Regions from separate parts of the Streptomyces sp. NPDC107522 genome, predicted to be linked through region 1. Evidence: predicted binding sites of a transcription regulator. Region 1 holds the regulator's gene; each other region holds the start of a gene.
What was found. Region 1 encodes HspR, which represses chaperone genes until heat shock. Its sites were predicted from a motif close to TTGAGNNNNNNNNNCTCAA; they were not measured.
Positions count from the first base shown of each region.

Region 2: a site for HspR is predicted at 3,797-3,815, ahead of lon (endopeptidase La). Genes of this name have one in related genera too.
Region 3: a site for HspR is predicted at 3,356-3,374, ahead of dnaK (molecular chaperone DnaK). Genes of this name have one in related genera too.

Region 1 covers NZ_JBVKAU010000004.1:295,128-301,332, forward strand. The annotation lists gene ACZ7L6_RS15195 (hypothetical protein) at 1-222, opposite strand, end outside; gene ACZ7L6_RS15200 (hypothetical protein) at 219-383, opposite strand; gene ACZ7L6_RS15205 (fibronectin type III domain-containing protein) at 613-2,649, shown strand; gene ACZ7L6_RS15210 (hypothetical protein) at 2,687-3,295, shown strand; gene ACZ7L6_RS15215 (heat shock protein transcriptional repressor HspR) at 3,395-3,841, opposite strand; gene dnaJ (molecular chaperone DnaJ) at 3,847-5,025, opposite strand; gene grpE (nucleotide exchange factor GrpE) at 5,068-5,733, opposite strand; gene dnaK (molecular chaperone DnaK) at 5,733-6,205, opposite strand, start outside.
Region 2 covers NZ_JBVKAU010000003.1:156,010-162,214, forward strand. The annotation lists gene ACZ7L6_RS10730 (MarR family winged helix-turn-helix transcriptional regulator) at 1-155, opposite strand, end outside; gene ACZ7L6_RS10735 (lysozyme) at 395-1,228, shown strand; gene lon (endopeptidase La) at 1,360-3,774, opposite strand; gene ACZ7L6_RS10745 (rhomboid-like protein) at 3,999-4,997, opposite strand; gene ACZ7L6_RS10750 (spermidine synthase family protein) at 5,181-5,858, shown strand; gene ACZ7L6_RS10755 (response regulator transcription factor) at 5,992-6,205, shown strand, end outside.
Region 3 covers NZ_JBVKAU010000001.1:288,162-294,366, reverse strand. The annotation lists gene narH (nitrate reductase subunit beta) at 1-207, shown strand, start outside; gene narJ (nitrate reductase molybdenum cofactor assembly chaperone) at 207-698, shown strand; gene narI (respiratory nitrate reductase subunit gamma) at 698-1,420, shown strand; gene dnaK (molecular chaperone DnaK) at 1,434-3,308, opposite strand; gene ACZ7L6_RS01310 (OsmC family protein) at 3,439-3,867, opposite strand; gene ACZ7L6_RS01305 (vWA domain-containing protein) at 3,942-5,741, opposite strand; gene ACZ7L6_RS01300 (ATP-binding protein) at 5,738-6,205, opposite strand, start outside.

The DNA.
Region 1 (6,205 bases):
CAGCGACCAGCCCAGACGTCGCGGCCACTCCTGCTCACGCGACAGCAGGGCCAGCGTCAGCAGGAGCGAGACCGACAGACCGACGCTGCACGCCTCCATGTAGGGAACGTCCGCCAGGAAGACATACGGGTCGTCGCGCCAGGTCCACAGGGTCCGGGCCACGAGCAGGGTCAGGAGCGCCTCGACGGAGACGAACCACCACCCACGATTGGTCAGGCTCATCCGTACCACTTCGGCTGGGGGCGGTAGATCCAGATCTTCGTCCTCGGCTCGGCGCTCTTCTGCGCCGGGAGGGGCGCGACCGACGGGTCACCGGCCAGGAAACCGGCCGGCGTCATCGCCGCGGCGGCCTGGACCCGCTGTCTTCGGTTGGTGCGCTGCACTCCAACTCCTTTTCAGGGCCCCTGAAGGCGTTCCAGGGGCGGATGGAGGAACTGTGATCAAAAGCTGATCACCATCAAGGTACGAGACCTCGCCGCCCGCTACGGCACGTCAAGGGCGCCTGATGATCGACCGAAGTCATAGGAAAGGCCCGTACAACCCATGGACCGCTCCGCGAGTCGTGATCGTCGCCGGCCTTCCCCGGCCAACGACGATCACGCCCGAGGACCCATGAACCCACCTGGACGCACGACCGCCGCCGCCGCGACCGCCGTCGTGCTCGCCACCGCCGGCGGCCTGCTCACCGCCTCCGCCGCCCCGGCCTCCGCAGCCGTGACCTGCACGTCGCCGGTCTTCAAACGGCAGTTCTTCGCGAACACCACCTTCTCCGGGACGCCGAAGAAGACCGACTGCGACAGCGTCATCGACCAGAACTGGGGCACCGGCGCCCCCGCCTCCGGACTGCCGAGCAACAACTTCGGCGTGCGGTGGAGCGTGACGCGCGACTTCGGCTCGGGCGGCCCGTTCTCCCTCACCGCCTCCGGGCTGGACGGCATCCGCGTCTACCTCGACGGCACCCGCAAGATCGACCTGTGGAAGAACACCTCCACAACCGTCTCCAAGACCGTCAACCTCACCATCCCCTCCGGCAAGCACACCCTCCGCGTCGACTACGTCAACTGGACCGGCAGCGCCAAGGTCAAGTTCACGTACGCGCCCCGCACCTCCGCCACCGTCGACACCGTCAAGCCCCTTGCCCCGACGGGCGCCTCCGTCACCTACGACCCGGCCACCGGCAAGGCCAAGCTGACCTGGGTGAGGAACAAGGAGATGGACCTCGCCGGGTACCGCGTCTACCGGCGGCTGCAGGGGACCGGCGACTACCGCAGGGTCAGCGGCTTCGACCCGCTGACCTCGACGTCGTTCACGGAGACGCTGGCGCCCACCGGCGCCGCCTACTACTACGAGGTCCGGGCCGTCGACAAGGCCGGCAACGAGTCGACGGGCAGCGCCGACAAGCTCGTCACCACCGTCGACCGCACCGCCCCGCTGACGCCGGTCGTGTCCGCGAGCGACGACCCCGTGCGCGGGGTCGAGCTCGACTGGCAGGACGACAGCTACGAGGTGACCTACGACGTCTACCGGGCGGCCGCCGCCGACGGGGAGTTCGTCAAGCTGGGCATCTCGTACGGGTCGAGCCGCACCGACGAGACCGCGCCCTACGGCGACACCTCGTACTACAAGGTCGTCGCGAAGGACCCCGCCGGCAACACCGCCGCCTCGCAGGTCCTCGCCTTCGCCCGGCCGCTGGCCGTGCCCTCCATGGACACCCCGCGCACGAACGAGGCGGAGACCGGGATCGAGGTGCGCTGGACGACGTCGAAGGCGGCGCCGACGAGCTTCCGCGTCTACCGCTGGGACCGGTCCGACCCGAACGCCGTTCCCGCGCAGGTCACCTGTGAGTCGTACCGGGTGGGCAACGAGGCCGACTACTACCCGCAGTACGGCTGCACCGACTTCTCCGCCGAGCGGAACACGTCGTACGGCTACCACGTCACCAGCGTCGACAGCGCGGGCCGCGAGTCGGCTCCCTCACAAGCGGTCTACGCGGGCCTGGCGGACACCACCCCGCCGCCCGCCGTCACCGGCCTGACCCACACGAGTACGGAGTACGGCACGGTCCTGGAGTGGGACGAGAACCCCGCCCCCGACCTCAAGTCGTACAACGTCTTCCGGGCGACCGACCTTCGTGACACCGCCACGTACGAGCATCTCGCCACGCTCCAGCCCGGCACGACCCGCTTCACCGACCTCAACGTCCCGAACGACGAGAACTGGTTCTACTTCGTGGACTCGGTGGACACGAACAACAACTCGCTCTACACGCTGAGGGGTTACCCGGAGAGCGTCGCCGCCAATGTGAGCGTCAACGAGTTCGACCTCACTCCTGGCTACGCGCCCCCGAACACCGCGGCCACGAACCTCTCGGCCCAGGCGGACGAGTCCGGCCACGCGGCACTGTCGTGGGGCTGCGGCTCCGGATGCGCGATCACCGGCTTCCACGTGTACCGCTGGGACCGCGCCACACAGCAGTACGTCCGGCTGACCGACGTACCCCTGGCCGCCGACGCCCGCGGCTACACGGACCCGACCACGCCGGCCGGGACCACGAGCTACTACGTCATCTCGTTCGTCGCAGCGGACGGTTCCGAGGCATACTCCGGTCTCGCCCCCGTCGTGGTCGCCCCGAGCGGTGACGGAGCCTGACCACCCGCCAGAAGCAGACCCAGTCAAGGAAGATCTGATGCCGAAGGACCCGGCACCCGCACCCACGGCCACCTACGCGCACGACGAGCACGACGAGCACGACAATCACGAGGACGACGGGCACGAGGACAAGCCCGTCGTCGAGAGTGTCGTCGAGGAAGAGCGGTTCGGCGCGATATCGGTCCGGCTCGACATGGAGGCGGGCGAAACCACCGTCGACGGCGAGTCGGTGCCCCGGGTCGAGCTGCTCCGGGCGGGGGGCACCGAGGTCGAGGACCACGTCCCGATCGGCACCCGGGACGGGAGCCGGCTCACGCTGACGGTGGACGGCGAGGAGGCCGTCATCGACCCCGCCAAGGGCCGGCTGACCCGCCGCTCGTACCGCGTCGACGTCCGCCACGCGGGCCACACCTGGCGCCTGGTGCCCGACTCCATCCCGGGCAGCCGCCTGCTGCGGGACGATCAGCACATCGGTGATTTCTCCTCCGACGGCGACGGCCGCGTCCTCGCCGAGTGGCGCGAGGACGCCGAACCGGAGCCCCTGGACGCGGCCTTCGGATACGCGCTCGCCGCCGCCTTCGGTACGGGCGCCCAGCCCATGTGGATCCTCGCGGTGGAGGCGGCCGGCGAGCTGCTCCCCGGCTGATCCCGTACGCAACGGCGAGGGGCCCCTCCGGCTTCCGGAGGGGCCCCTGCGGCCGTCGTCATACGCGGTGCTCAGCCTCACGAGCTCCCGCGACCGACGCTAGTCCTTGGCCTTCTTCGGCCGCCACACCACCAACGCGCTGGTCTGCTGCACTTCCTGATACGGCACAAGATCCCGGCGGTACGACGCGTGCACCGCCGCCTCGCGCTGCCGCATCGCCGCCGCCGCGCCGTCGAGGGCCGCTTCCAGTTCCGCGACGCGGGACTGCAGCGCGGCGACCTGGTTCTCCAGTTCGATGATGCGCTTGATGCCGGCCAGGTTGATGCCCTCGTCCTGCGACAGCTGCTGGACGGTGCGCAGCAGTTCGATGTCGCGGGCCGAGTAGCGGCGGCCCCGGCCCGCCGTGCGGTCCGGAGACACCAGGCCAAGGCGGTCGTACTGGCGCAGCGTCTGCGGGTGCAGGCCGGAGAGCTGGGCCGCCACCGAGATGACGTAGACCGGGGTCTCCTCGGTCAGTTCATACGGATTGCGTCGACGGCCGTCCATCTCGATCAAGCTCCCTTCGCGGCCTGGAACAGCTCCGCCCGCGGATCCTCGCCCGCGGTCGCCTCGCGATACGCCTCGAGCGCGTCACGAGCCTTCCCCGAAAGGTCCTTCGGGACACTCACCTCTACGGTGACCAGCAGGTCCCCGCGGGTGCCGTCCTTGCGGACCGCGCCCTTGCCCCTGGCCCGCATGGTGCGGCCGTTGGGCGTGCCGGGCGGCAGTTTCAGGGTGACCGGCGGTCCGCCCAGGGTGGGGACCCTGACCTCGCCGCCGAGGGCCGCCTCCGTGAAGGTCACGGGGACGGTCACCGTGAGGTTGTCGTCCTTACGGCCGAACACCGGGTGGGCGTCGACGTGCACGGTGACGTACAGGTCGCCCGCCGGGCCGCCGCGCTCGCCGGGCGCCCCCTTGCCGCGCAGCCGGATGCGCTGGCCGTCGGACACCCCGGCCGGGATGCGGACCTGCATGGTGCGGGACGACTTGGCCCGGCCGCTGCCCTTGCACTCCAGGCAGGGGTGCTCGGCGATCAGGCCGCGCCCCTTGCAGTCCGGGCAGGGGTCGGTGAGGGAGAACCCGCCACCGGAGCCCCGGGCCACCTGGCCGGTGCCGACGCAGGTCGGGCACACCCTGGGCGTGCCGTTCTTGTCGCCGGTGCCGGCGCAGGCCTTGCACGGTGACTGCGAGGACATGCGCAGCGGGACGGTCGCGCCCTCGATCGCCTCGGTGAAGCTGAGGGTGACCTCGGTGTCGATGTCCTGGCCGCGCCGGGGCTGGGTACGGGTGGTGCCCGTACCGCCGCGGTTGAACAGGCCCCCGAAGACGTCACCGAGTCCGCCGCCGAAGCCGCCGGCTCCCCCTTGGCCCTGGGCGCCGCCTCCGAAGAGGTCGCCCAGGTCGAAGTTGAAGGTGCCGCCCGCGCCGCCCGGCCCCGGGCGGAAGCCGCCGTTGCCGAAGAGGGCGCGTGCCTCGTCGTACTCCTTGCGCTTCTTGGGGTCACCGAGGACGTCGTTCGCCTCGGAGATCTCCTTGAACCGCTCCTCCGCCTTGGCGTTGCCCTTGTTGGCGTCCGGGTGGTACTCGCGGGCGAGCTTCCGGTACGCCTTCTTGATCTCGGCCTCGGTGGCGTCCTTGGGGACGCCGAGGACCTTGTAGTAGTCCTTCTCGATGAAGTCCTTGGTGCTCATCCTCGACGTACCCCCTTCCCGTGGTTCCTCGTTGTGTCAAGCTCAGCCCTCGTCCGGGCCACCGCTCTCCTTGTCGTCGGCCGCCGCGGCCTGCTCGTCGGACCCCTCGGCCTTGACGGTCTGCGCGCCCGGCTGGGGCTCGGCGACGGCCACCCGCGCGGGGCGGATGGTGCGCTCGCCGATGCGATACCCCGGCTGGAGGATCGCGACGCAGGTCGTCTCGGTGACGTCCGGCGCGTAGGAGTGCATCAGCGCCTCGTGGATCGTCGGGTCGAAGGGCTCGCCCTCCTTGCCGAACTGCTGCAGACCCATCTTCGCCGCGACGGTCTCCAGCGACTCCGCGACGGACTTGAATCCGCCGACGAGCTCACCGTGCTCCCGCGCGCGGCCGATGTCGTCGAGCACGGGCAGGAGCTCGGTCAGGAGGTTCGCGATGGCGATCTCCTTGACCGTGATCCGGTCACGCTCGACGCGGCGGCGGTAGTTCTGGTACTCGGCCTGGAGCCGCTGCAGGTCCGCCGTGCGCTCACCGAGCGCGGTGCGCACCTGGTCCAGCTGGGCCACCAGGCCCGCGTCTGCTGCTCCGTCCCCGGCCGGGGCCGCCCCCTCGCTGTTCGGCGAGGTTGCGGCCTTCGGCTCGGCGTCGTCAGGGGTCGCGCCGGAGGGGACGTCGGGCTTCTCCTCGAAGCCCGGGGTCTCCTCCGTCATTACGCGACACCGTCCTTGCGCTCGTCGTCCACGATCTCGGCGTCGACGACGTCGTCGTCAGCGGCCTTGCCGCCCGCCGTGGCGCCCTCGGGGCCGCCCGCGGCCTGCGCGGACTGGGCGTCGGCGTACATGGCCTGGCCGACCTTCTGGGAGACCGCGGCGACCTTCTCGGTGGCCGTGCGGATCTCGGCGGTGTCCTCGCCCTTGAGCGCGGTCTTCAGCTCCTCGACGGCGGACTCGACCTCGGTCTTGACCTCGCCGGGGACCTTGTCCTCGTTGTCCTTGAGGAACTTCTCCGTCTGGTAGACGAGCTGCTCGCCCTGGTTGCGGGTCTCGGCGGCCTCGCGGCGGCGGTGGTCCTCCTCCGCGTACTGCTCGGCCTCCTGGCGCATGCGGTCGACCTCGTCCTTCGGCAGCGAGGAGCCGCCGGTGACGGTCATCTTCTGCTCCTTGCCCGTGCCCAGGTCCTTGG
Region 2 (6,205 bases), on a different contig from region 1:
TCGCCCTGCTTGGCCCGGGCACGCCGGAACAGCACCGTCAACTCGCGCTCCAGGTCGAGGAATTCAGGCTGGTCCATACCGCCACCGGACGCGGCCCCAGAGGGGGCGCCCCCGGATTCGACTCGCCGCCCGTCGCCGCTTCCCTCTTCGTGCACGTCAGCCCCTGCCTCGCGTTTCCCGTTCCTGAAAGTTTCCGCCGACCGCCGTCATCGCCGCTGCTCCGCCAGTATTTCGCAGGCTCAGACCAAAGGCAGCCTCCGGACCCCCCTCCACCTGCGCTTCTCCCTGCCTGGCTTCTCTACCTGAGGCTTGACTGGCATGCGCACGCCACAGCCGCCACCCCCCGTGCCCCGCGTTTCCCCACCGAGCACCACCGAGCCTTCGGAGGCACGCTATGCCCGTGCACAGACCCGAACCGCTCCGCCCCCGGCGCCCGCATCTCACCGGGCTCCTGCTCGCCGCCGTCCTCGCCCTCACTCTGGCCACACAGCCCTCCCCCGCATCCGCCGACGACGACATCCCGGTCCGCGGCTCCGCCCACATGGGCATGGGCGTCGCGGCCCACGACGGCGTGCACGGCCTCCCCTCCGGCCTCCTGGCCGCCCAGACGGAAGGCGTGGACGTCTCCAGCCATCAGGGCGATGTCGCCTGGTCGACCCTCTGGACCAGCGGGGTCAAGTGGGCCTACACGAAGGCCACCGAGGGGACGTACTACACGAACCCGTACTTCACCCAGCAGTACAACGGCTCCTACAAGGTCGGCATGATCCGCGGCGCCTACCACTTCGCCACCCCGGACACCACCAATGGAGCAACCCAGGCCAACTATTTCGTCGACCACGGCGGCGGCTGGTCCGGCGACGGCAAGACCCTCCCCGGCGTCCTCGACATCGAGTGGAACCCGTACGGCGACGACTGCTACGGCAAGACCCCGAGCGCGATGGTCACCTGGATCCGCGACTTCCTGAACCGGTACAAGGCCCGCACCAGCCGCGACGCCGTCATCTACACGGCCACCAGCTGGTGGAAGCAGTGCACCGGCAACTACAGCGGCTTCGCCTCCGCCAACCCGCTGTGGATCGCCAGGTACGCCTCCACGGTGGGGGAACTGCCGGCGGGCTGGAGCTACTACACGATGTGGCAGTACACGTCCTCGGGACCGACGGTCGGTGACCACAACAAGTTCAACGGGGCGCTGGACCGAGTGCAGGCGTTGGCGAACGGCTGACCTGCGGCAGGACAGGCCTGACGGACGGCCGTCAAGGCCTGCCGCACGGTGAAGGCCCGGGCCTCCCTCACGAAAACCCGGGCCTTGCCTGTCCGGTCCCCGCGGGCGGAGCCCGCTATTGGACTACGTCGTCACGCCGCGACCGGAACCTCCGGCGCCGCGCCGTTGGTGGCCGGCGACAGGGCCAGTTCCAGGACCTGGCGGACGTCGGTGACGGCGTGGACGTCGAGCTTGTCCAGCACCTCGGCGGGGACGTCGTCCAGGTCGGGCTCGTTGCGCTTGGGGATGATGACGGTGGTGACGCCCGCGCGGTGGGCCGCCAGCAGCTTCTGCTTGACGCCGCCGATCGGGAGCACCCGGCCGGTCAGCGACACCTCGCCCGTCATCGCCACGTCCGTGCGGACCAGGCGGCCCGACAGCAGCGACGCGAGCGCCGTCGTCATCGTGATGCCCGCGCTGGGGCCGTCCTTCGGCACCGCGCCCGCCGGGAAGTGGATGTGCACGCCCCGGTCCTTCAGGTCGGCCACCGGCAGTTCGAGTTCGGCGCCGTGGGAGCGGAGGAACGACAGCGCGATCTGGGCGCTCTCCTTCATCACGTCACCCAGCTGGCCCGTCAGCGTCAGGCCCGCCGCGCCCGTCTCCGGGTCGGCCAGCGACGCCTCCACGAACAGCACGTCACCGCCGGCGCCGGTCACCGCGAGACCGGTCGCGACGCCCGGGACGGCCGTACGCCGCTCGGCCGGATCCTGCGCCGACTCCGGCACGTGGTGCGGCCGGCCGATCAGGCCGCGCAGGTCGCCGTCCATGATGGTGAACGGCAGCTCCTGCTCGCCCAGTTCGTGCTTGGCCGCCACCTTGCGCAGCAGCCTCGCGATGGACCGCTCCAGGTTGCGCACGCCCGCCTCGCGCGTGTATTCGCCGGCGAGCTTGCGCAGGGCGCCCTCGTCGATGGCGACCTCGTCCCTTTCCAGGCCGGCCCGCTCCAGCTGGCGCGGGAGCAGGTGGTCGCGGGCGATGACGATCTTCTCGTCCTCGGTGTAGCCGTCGAGGCGGACCAGCTCCATACGGTCGAGCAGGGCTTCAGGGATGGCCTCCAGGACGTTGGCTGTGGCCAGGAAGACCACGTCCGACAGGTCCAGCTCCACCTCCAGGTAGTGGTCCCGGAAGGTGTGGTTCTGGGCCGGGTCCAGCACCTCCAGCAGAGCCGCCGCCGGGTCGCCGCGGAAGTCCGAGCCCACCTTGTCGATCTCGTCGAGCAGCACGACCGGGTTCATCGAGCCGGCCTCCTTGATGGCCCGCACGATCCGGCCGGGCAGCGCGCCGACGTACGTACGCCGGTGGCCGCGGATCTCCGCCTCGTCCCGGACGCCGCCGAGGGCCACGCGGACGAACTTGCGGCCCATGGCGTGGGCGACGGACTCGCCGAGCGAGGTCTTGCCGACGCCGGGCGGGCCGACGAGGGCCAGCACAGCGCCGCCGCGCCGCCCGCCGACCACACCGAGCCCCCGGTCGCTACGGCGCTTGCGCACCGCCAGGTATTCGGTGATCCGCTCCTTCACGTCCTCCAGGCCGGCGTGCTCGGCGTCGAGGATCTCCTTGGCGCCCTGGATGTCGTAGGCGTCCTCGGTCCGCTCGTTCCAGGGCAGTTCGAGGACGGTGTCGAGCCACGTACGGATCCACGATCCCTCGGGCGACTGGTCGCTCGACCGCTCCAGCTTGTCGACCTCCTTGAGCGCGGCCTCGCGGACCTTCTCCGGCAGGTCGGCGGCCTCGACGCGGGCGCGGTAGTCGTCGGACTCCTCGCCCTCCTTCTCGCCGTTCAGCTCGCGCAGTTCCTTGCGGACGGCCTCCAGCTGACGGCGCAGCAGGAACTCGCGCTGCTGCTTGTCGACGCCTTCCTGGACGTCCTTGGCGATGGTCTCGGCGACGTCCTGCTCGGCGAGGTGGTCGCGCAGCTGCTGGGTGGCGAGCTTCAGGCGGGCCACCGGGTCGGCGGTCTCCAGCAGCTCCACCTTCTGCTCGGTGGTCAGGAAGGGCGAGTAACCGGCGTTGTCGGCGAGTGCGGAGACGTCGTCGATGGCCTGGACGCGGTCGACGACCTGCCAGGCGCCGCGCTTGCGCAGCCAGGCGGTGGCGAGGGCCTTGTATTCCTTGACCAGTTCGGCGACGTGCCCGGGCAGCGGCTCGGGAACCTTCTCGTCGAGCCGCGCGCCTTCGACCCACAGCGCCGCACCCGGCCCGGTCGTCCCGGCGCCGATCTTCACCCGGCCGCGACCGCGGATCAGGGCGCCCGGGTCACCGTCGGCCAGCCGGCCGACCTGCTCGACGGTGCCGAGCACCCCGGTGCTCGCGTAGGTGCCGTCGATGCGTGGCACCAGGAGGACCTTCGGCTTGCCGGGTTCCGAGCGGGCGGCGGCCTGCGCGGCCTCCACCGCGGCACGTACATCGGCGTCGCTCAGGTCCAGCGGGACCACCATCCCCGGCAGCACGACCTCGTCGTCGAGCGGCAGCACAGGCAGGGTGAGCGGTGTGGACGTCGAACCCATGATCTCCCCTTCGGCAGTCAAGTTGAGTTATGCCGACTCAATGCACGGGAGACCTTGAATGTTCCCCGACCGCCGTTCGCTGTGAGCGATCACGCTCTCAACGGCCTGTGACCTGGGGCTTCGAGGGCGGCGGCGGACGGCCCGGATGGACGTGCCACCCGTGAAACGGTTGCCGGAGCGGGGACCTTCCCGCACCAGGCGTGGTCGGGGGCGCTCCGCGCGTCTCAGGACGGCCGGCTGCTGCGGACCGTCGGGGCGACCGACCCCGAGGCGCCCCACCGTCGCACCACCGGCCACATCCCGACCCCGACGACCAGGGAGATCAGATGCCCCCAACTGGTCAGCGGGTCGGCGAGAGTGAGCAGGTCCTGGATCAGCAGCCCGCCGAACAGCACCAGCATCGGCCACCGCAGCCACGGCCGCAGCAGCCCGGCCAGCGCGCCGATGCTCGTCGCTACGCCGAAGCTGATGCCGTAGTCGAGGCGGTGCAGCGAGCTGTCGGGGAGGTGGCCGGCCAGGACCGCGAGCCCCACGGGGACCTCGGTCGCGAGGGTGGCCAGGACGTGCCCGCACAGGAAGACGACGGCCGTGCGGGCGCCGCCGATCCGCCGCTCCAGTGCGGTGAGTACGAGCAGGAAGCACAGCGTGTACGGCGCCACGATCCCGCCCGCGACCCACGACGCGCTGGCGAGCAGCACCAGCACGGGCGTCCGCACGAGGTGCGCCACATCGGTGCTGGAGCCCTGGTGCAGGGCGTGGACGAGGGCGGGGTCGGCGTACGTGGCGAACAGCGAGGTGACGGTCAGGACGGCGGCGTAGGCGAAGGTGAACGGCGTGCCGGTGGGGGCGGGGAGCAGATGCCCGGGGTGGAAGGACCGGGCTCGGGGCGCACTGGTCCTCGGCGCGCTGGTCGTGGGCGCACTCGTCGTAGGCGCGCTCGTCGTAGGCGCGCTCGTCGTAGGCGCGCTCGTCGTAGGCGTGCTCGTCGTAGGCGTGCTCGTCGTAGGCGTGCTGGTCGCGAGCGCACTTGTCTCACCGCGAACCGGCGCCGGCGGCGGCGTCGTAGGCGGCGCGGCGGCGGTCAGTGGTCCGCGCTGCCGCGGCATCGCGTCCAGCAGCCCGGCGACGTCCGGGAAGCACGCGTCGGCGCAAGGAGCGGCCGCGCTCGAAGAGGCGGGCTCCGGAGTCGGGCCCGTCGCATCCTCAGCCGCAGTCCGTTTCAAGGTGAGGCGCTCCTTCCCTTTCCCTCACCCTTGACTCGCCACCCAGCCGTGTCTGTGACCGACGCCACGCGGAAGCCGATTCTCAGCAACCTCTCAAGAAGCCCGCGCGTCAGCCTTCTTCACGGGCTCACCCTGCGAGGTAATTCCCTCGGCCCGCCGTGCGGGAGCTGCCAGGATGGCCGGATGCCCACTTCGTACGACATCCCCGAAGTACTGGACCGTCGCGAAGGCCCCTATGGCGAGGTCGTGTTGCGGCGGCACGGCGAGTTGCTCCAGATCGTCGCGAACGGCTGCTTCCTGATGGACACCTCCGACGGGCGTTCGGAGCGGCTGCTCGTCGACGCCGCGCTCGACGCGCTGGTCGGCAGGCCGGAGCCCGACGTGCTGATCGGCGGGCTGGGCGTGGGGTTCTCGCTCGCACACGCCGCGTCCGATCCCCGCCCGGGACGGATCACCGTCGTCGAGCGCGAGCCGGCGATTATCGGCTGGCATCTCGACGGGCCGTTGTCCGACTTCTCCGCCCGTGCGCTCGCCGACCCGCGCACCAAGATTCTGGAAACGGATCTCGTGACGTACGTACATGAGACATCCGCCACGTATGACGCACTGTGTCTAGACATCGACAACGGCCCCGACTGGACCGTCACCGAGGGCAACGACAGCCTGTACTCACCCGCCGGACTGGCAGGCTGCACAAGGGTGTTGAGGCCCGGCGGGGTACTGGCCGTATGGTCGGCCCAGCCCTCTCCGGAATTCGAAGAAACCTTGCGTAATGCCGGATTCCAACAGGTGCGTACCGAAGAGATCCCCGTTGCCCGGGGCGTTCCGGACGTCGTGCACCTCGCCGTCCGACCTGGATAGCCCTGGCGCGGTGACTCCCCGTACTCTGCTTCTCTGACGCGGATCATTCAAGCGTCAATCGCAAGCATGCGCAGGCATAGCCAGTCAGTAGGAATCACCCCACGGATTCCGGAAAGCAACTTTGGGGCGGGCGATGGAGCAGACACACACCTCCCACAACGGCACGGCGGCGACCCCTGGTGCTCAGCGCCGGGTCCTCGTGGTCGAGGACGATCCGACCATCGTGGACGCCATCGCGGCCCGCCTGCGCGCCGAGGGATTCCTCGTGCAGACCGCGGGTGACGGTCCGGCGGCCGTCGACACGGCCGAGGCCTGGCAGCCCGACCTGCTGATCCTCGACATCATGC
Region 3 (6,205 bases), on a different contig from region 1:
GAGGAGTCGGCGCTCCCGCAGGGGTGCAGCCTCGACTTCGACGGCGGGCCCGGGATGGGCGGGGACGGCCCCTTCGGCCGGGACTCGGGCCGCAAGCTGCTGCCCCTGGTGCCGGTCGAGAACTTCCACGCCCTGCGCAGACGGCAGACCGCGGACGACACCGACCCGGCCGCCGTGACCCACACCCCCGAGACCGAGGAGGCCTGATGCCCTCCTTCGAAGTGCTCTACCAGGCGGCCGCGCTCTGCCTGACCTACCCCGACGACGACTTCCGCACCCGCCTGCCGCTGCTGCGCGAAGCCGCCCCGCAGCTACGGGAGTTCACCGACCACGCGGCGGTCACGCCCCCGCGGGAACTGGCAGCGCACTACGTCGAGGTCTTCGACTTCACCGACCGCCACAGCCTGTACCTGAGCTGGTGGCGCGACGGGGACACCCGGCGGCGCGGCATGTCGCTGGTCCGCTTCAAGGACATCTACCGCGCGCACGGGCTGGAGTGCACCGGCGAGGAGCTGCCCGACTTCCTGCCCGCGGTACTGGAGTTCACGGCCCGCACCGGCAACAGCGAGCTGCTGCTGGAACACCGGGACGCCCTGGAACAGCTCCGCTCCCGGCTCACCGACTTCGGTACACCGTACGCGTCCGTCCTGGACGCCGTATGCGCCACACTGCCGACCGCACACACCGAGGTGCGCTGATGACCACACTCCTCTGGGGCGTCCTGCCGTACGTCACCTTCGCCCTGCTCGTCGCGGGACTCGTCTGGCGTCACCGCTACGACCGGTTCGGCTGGACCACGCGCTCGTCGCAGGTGTACGAGTCGAAGCTGCTGAACATCGGCTCGCCCGCCTTCCACTACGGCATCCTGTTCGTGTTGGCCGGCCATGTGGTGGGCCTGTTCGTCCCGGGGTCCTGGACGGACGCGATGGGCGTGAGCGAGCACACCTACCACCTGTTCTCCCTCTACGGCGGCACGGCGGCCGGTGTGCTCACGGTCGCCGGGATCGTGCTGCTGATCTACCGGCGCCGCACCAACGCCCCCGTGTTCCGCGCGACGACTGCCAACGACAAGCTCATGTACGTCGTCCTGCTCGCGGCGATCGTGATGGGCATGGTGGCCAAGCTGTCCCACGCCTCCGGCGACGGCTACGACTACCGGCAGTCGATCGCCCCTTGGGCCCGCAGCCTGTTCACCCTCCAGCCGGACGTCGACCGCATGGCGGGCGTGCCGGTGCTGTACGAGGTGCACACGGTGATCGGCATGGTGCTGATCGCGCTGGTGCCGTACACCCGGCTGGTGCACATGTTCAGCGCGCCGGTGCAGTATCTGTTCCGGCCGTATGTGGTGTACCGCAGCCGCGACCCCAGGGAGCTGGGGCCGCGGCCGGACAAGCGGGGCCGGGAGCGCGCCGGATCCTAGGCGGCCGCCGCCTCTAGGCCGCCCCTCCCTTCTGGTCCTTCTCGTCGTCGACGATCTCCGCGTCCACCACGCCCTCGTCGTCCTGCGATGCGGTCTGCTCGGTGCCCGTGCCGGTGGCGCTGTCCGTCGGGGTCTGCTGGGTCTGGGCGTACATCGCCTGGCCCATCTTCTGGCTGACGGTGGCGAGTTTCTCGATGCCGGTGCGCAGGGCGCTCGTCTCGGCGTTCTGCTCCAGTAGCTGCTTCAGCTCCGTGACCGCCGACTCCACCTCCGACTTGGTGTCCGCCGGGACCTTGTCCTCGTTGTCGCGGATGAACTTCTCGGTCTGGTAGACGAGCTGTTCGGCCTGGTTGCGGGTCTCGGCGGCCTCGCGCCGCTTGCGGTCCTCCTCGGCGTACTGCTCGGCCTCCCGCATCATGCGGTCGATGTCGTCCTTCGGGAGGGCCGAGCCGCCGGTGACCGTCATCTTCTGCTCGCGGCCGGTGGCGAGGTCCTTGGCGGAGACGTGCATGATCCCGTTGGCGTCGATGTCGAACGCGACCTCGATCTGCGGCACCCCGCGCGGTGCGGGCGGCAGACCGGTGAGGTCGAAGACGCCGAGCTTCTTGTTGTACGCCGCGATCTCACGTTCGCCCTGGTAGACCTGGATGCCGACGGAGGGCTGGTTGTCGGTGGCGGTGGTGAAGATCTCCGAACGCCGGGTGGGAATGGTCGTGTTGCGCTCGATGAGCTTCGTCATGATGCCGCCCTTCGTCTCGATGCCGAGGGACAGCGGGGTGACGTCGAGCAGCAGGACGTCCTTGACGTCGCCGCGGATGACGCCCGCCTGGAGGGCCGCGCCGACGGCCACGACCTCGTCGGGGTTGACGCCCTTGTGCGGGTCCTTGCCGGTGAGTTCCTTCACCAGGTCGGTGACGGCGGGCATCCGGGTGGAGCCGCCTACGAGGATGACGTGGTCGACCGCGGAGAGTTTGATGCCGGCGTCCTTGACGGCCTGGTGGAAGGGGGTCTTGCAGCGGTCGAGGAGGTCGGCGGTGAGCTCCTGGAACTGGGCGCGGGTCATCTTCTCGTCGAGGTGGAGGGGGCCCTCGGCGGACGCGGTGATGTAGGGCAGGTTGATCGTCGTCTCGGAGGAGCTGGACAGTTCGATCTTGGCCTTCTCGGCGCCCTCGCGCAGCCGCTGCAGCGCCATCTTGTCGTTGCCGAGGTCGATGCCGTACTGGCCTTTGAACTTCTTGACGAGGTGCTCGACGATCCGCTGGTCCCAGTCGTCGCCGCCCAGGTGCGTGTCGCCGTTGGTGGCCTTGACCTCGATGACGCCGTCGCCGATCTCCAGCAGCGAGACGTCGAAGGTGCCGCCGCCGAGGTCGAAGACGAGGACGGTCTGCTCCTCACCCCGGTCGAGGCCGTAGGCGAGGGCGGCGGCCGTGGGCTCGTTGATGATCCTCAGGACCTTCAGGCCCGCGATCTCCCCGGCCTCCTTGGTGGCCTGCCGCTGTGCGTCGTCGAAGTAGGCGGGGACGGTGATCACCGCGTCGGTGACGTCCTCGCCGAGGTAGGACTCGGCGTCCCGCTTCAGCTTCTGCAGCACCCGGGCGGACAGTTCCTGCGCCCGGTAGCGGGTGCCGTCGATGTCGCCCTGCTCGGGGAAGCGCCAGTGGGCGTCGCCCATGTGCCGCTTCACGGAGCGGGCGGTGCGCTCGACGTTCGTCACCGCCTGCCGCTTGGCCACCTCACCCACGAGGACCTCGCCGTTCTTGGCGAAGGCCACGACCGACGGTGTGGTCCTGGCCCCCTCCGCGTTGGCGACGACAGTGGGTTCGCCGCCCTCCAGGACGGCCACCACCGAGTTCGTGGTCCCGAGATCGATCCCGACCGCGCGTGCCATCGTTGTCCCCTTCCGCCAGGGCACCCCTTCGAACTCCAGCACAAAACTTGAGTGGGTTCTTGTCAATGGGGCGAGTGACCCGGCGGAAGGGTGCCAAACGGGGCCTGAGCGAGCGCTCAGGCCCGCTGCCTCAGGTGAGCTTGGCCGACAGCGTGATCGGTACCGCCTTCAGCGCCTGGCTGACCGGGCAGCCCACCTTGGCCTCCTCCGCCTTGGCGAGGAAGTCCTCCTCGGACAGGCCCGGAACCGTGCCCTCCACGGTGATGTGGATGCCGGTGATGCCCTCGCCGGGCTGGAAGGTCACGTCGGCGGAGGTGACCAGCTTGGTCGGCGGGTTGCCGGCCTTGTCGAGGATGTTCGAGAAGGCCATGGAGTAGCAGCTGGAGTGGGCGGCGGCGATCAGCTCCTCCGGGCTGGTCTTGCCGTTCGCCTCCTCGGCGCGCGACGCCCACGTCACCGGCTGCTGGGCGATGCTGCCGGAGGAGTCGAAGGAGACGACGCCATTGCCCTTGAACAGGTTTCCTTCCCACACGGTGTGTGCGGAGCGCGTGGTTGCCACGTTGAATCCCTTCGCATGCTTACGGTGAGGTCCCGTGTCCGGGTTCCGTGTCCCCCATCCGATCACACTCGTCCTCATTGCACCCGGAAGACCGGCCCACGCGGGGTGAACGGCAGACGACGGCCCTGTGGAATCAGGTACGCGTGCTCGCGCCGCACCCGCAGGACATCGCACCAGCCGTCCGTGATGACCAGGACCGGCGCACCCGGCGGAAAGTCGTCCGCGCGCTGCAGCAGGTCGATCCCGGGCTGCAGGACCGTACCGCCCCGCCCGTGCACCCGCACCCGCCCCGCGATCTCCGTGACCGGCACATATCCCGCGTCGTGCGGTGCCGCGTCGCAGAACACCACCCGCGCCGCCGGTACGTCCCGGGCCGCGGCGTAGGAGGCGATCGCGCCCAGCGCCTTGCCGAGCAGGACGGCTCCCATGGAGCCGGAGGTGTCCAGGACGACGCCGAAGGTGCAGCGGGCGACCTCCTCGGGCGGGAACCAGCGGCCCGCGCGCGGGATGTCGGGCGTCGACGACTGGCGGCGCGAGGGACGGGCATACGTCCGTACCGGCTCGGGGCGCGGCACGAACTCGTCGAACCAGCGGGCCAGTCGGGCGTCCCAGGGCAGCGGCGGATGGCTGAGCGCGCGGATCTCCTGGACCAGGCCGCCGGGCAGGAAGCCGCGCTCCTGCTGCTGGTGCAGGTCCAGGCCGTGCGCCAGGCCCCGGCGGTAGAACTCGTCGAGGTCGCAGTAGTCGCCGGGCGGGCCCAGCGGCGCGCCCAGGACATCGCCGACGCCCTTGCCCCGAAGGGTGGCGAGCCGGCGCATCCGGCGCAGGTCACCGGCGATCCGGTCGTACACCTCCTCGGCGGACAGGCCGGTGAACTGCGCGTCGTACAGCAGCCCTTGGGGCATCTCGCCGACCTGCATCTCGCGGAGCCAGCCGTTGATGACGTAGTCGCAGGCGACGTTGAACAGGTACGGGTCGCGGGTGCCGCAGCGGTCCCCGTGGCGCAGGGCGGCGTGCAGCATCTCGTGGGCGAGGATGAACCGCCACTCCTCGGCCTCGAAGGTCCGCAGCGGGTTGATGTAGATCTCGCCGGCCTCGGCGTTGACGGCGGCGACGGAGATGCCGTGCGCGCGGGCGAGTTCGGCGTCGGCGACCAGCTTGATGCCGGCCGCGATGCCGCCGAGCAGCGGGTAGGAGGTGATGAACCACTCCAGCGCCCACTGCCAGGGCCGCTTCTTGACCGGCTCGCCGTCCATGGAATCGCGGCGGCCGCCCGCCATGTCCATCGCGGTGGAGACCGTGCGGGTCAGGGCGGTGGCGAAGGCCAGCTGGTGGTCCGGTGGCGACCCCAACCAGCCCGTCCACTCCACGAGCAGCTGGTCGGGGTCGTCGCCCGCGGTGCCGCAGCGCTCGTACCCGGCCGGGATGCCGTGGCGGCGCCAGCGCGCGGCGAGCTGCTCCTCGTCGCCGTCCGGGTACGACAGCGGGAGATGCTCCGGGGTCTGCCCCATGGGGAACGAGAGCAGGAAGCGGTTGACGACGACGCAGCGGGCGGCGATGTCGTACCGGTCGGGCTGCTCGCGCCCTCCCTTCGCCGCCGGTACGTGTCCGAAGCCGAGGTGCAGCACGGCGTGCGCGAGCGTCCAGGCCCAGACGGCGGGTTCGGCGAAGCGGTCGGGGTGGATGTGCAGGTCGCCGTCGGAGTCGACGCGGACGAGCCCGTCGCGGGGCGCCTCCTCGCAGTCCTCGTGACGGCAGATGCCGAACTCGACGGTCGCGAGCGCGGGGTTGGCACGGAGCAGCCGCAGTCCTTCGGCGAACGCCCGGGTGGCGAGATCGCCCTTCTTCTGTCCCTTGCCCTGGTCGCGGCTCATCGCCGCGCCTTCACCAGACGCGGCATGTCCCGCGCCGCCTCCACCAGGAACCACGACGGCAGCACCGGGTTGCCGTCGGCGTCGGAGGCGATGACGCTCTGGGCGACCTCCACGGAGATCTCCGCGAGCTGCACCAGCAGCGACTTCGCGCGGTACGCGGTCTGCCGCCCGTTCGCCGACATGTGCTCCTTGCTGACGGGCAGTTCCTTGATGAGCCGCCCGCGGAAGGACTCGGCGAGGTAGTAGAGCAGGTCGCGGTCCTCCATGCGGTGCGGCCAGCGGGCGTCGCCCTTGATGATCGCCTCGATGCCGAACTGGCTGCGCACGATCTTGACGTAGCCGCAGAACGCGGTGGCGTGGGCGGGCGTCAGCGTGCCGTGCGCGAGCACCTTGAGCGTCTCCTCGTCGAGGTCGCGGCCGAAGGAGTGCAGCGCGTCGGAGAGCATGTGCCAGGAGCGGGGCGT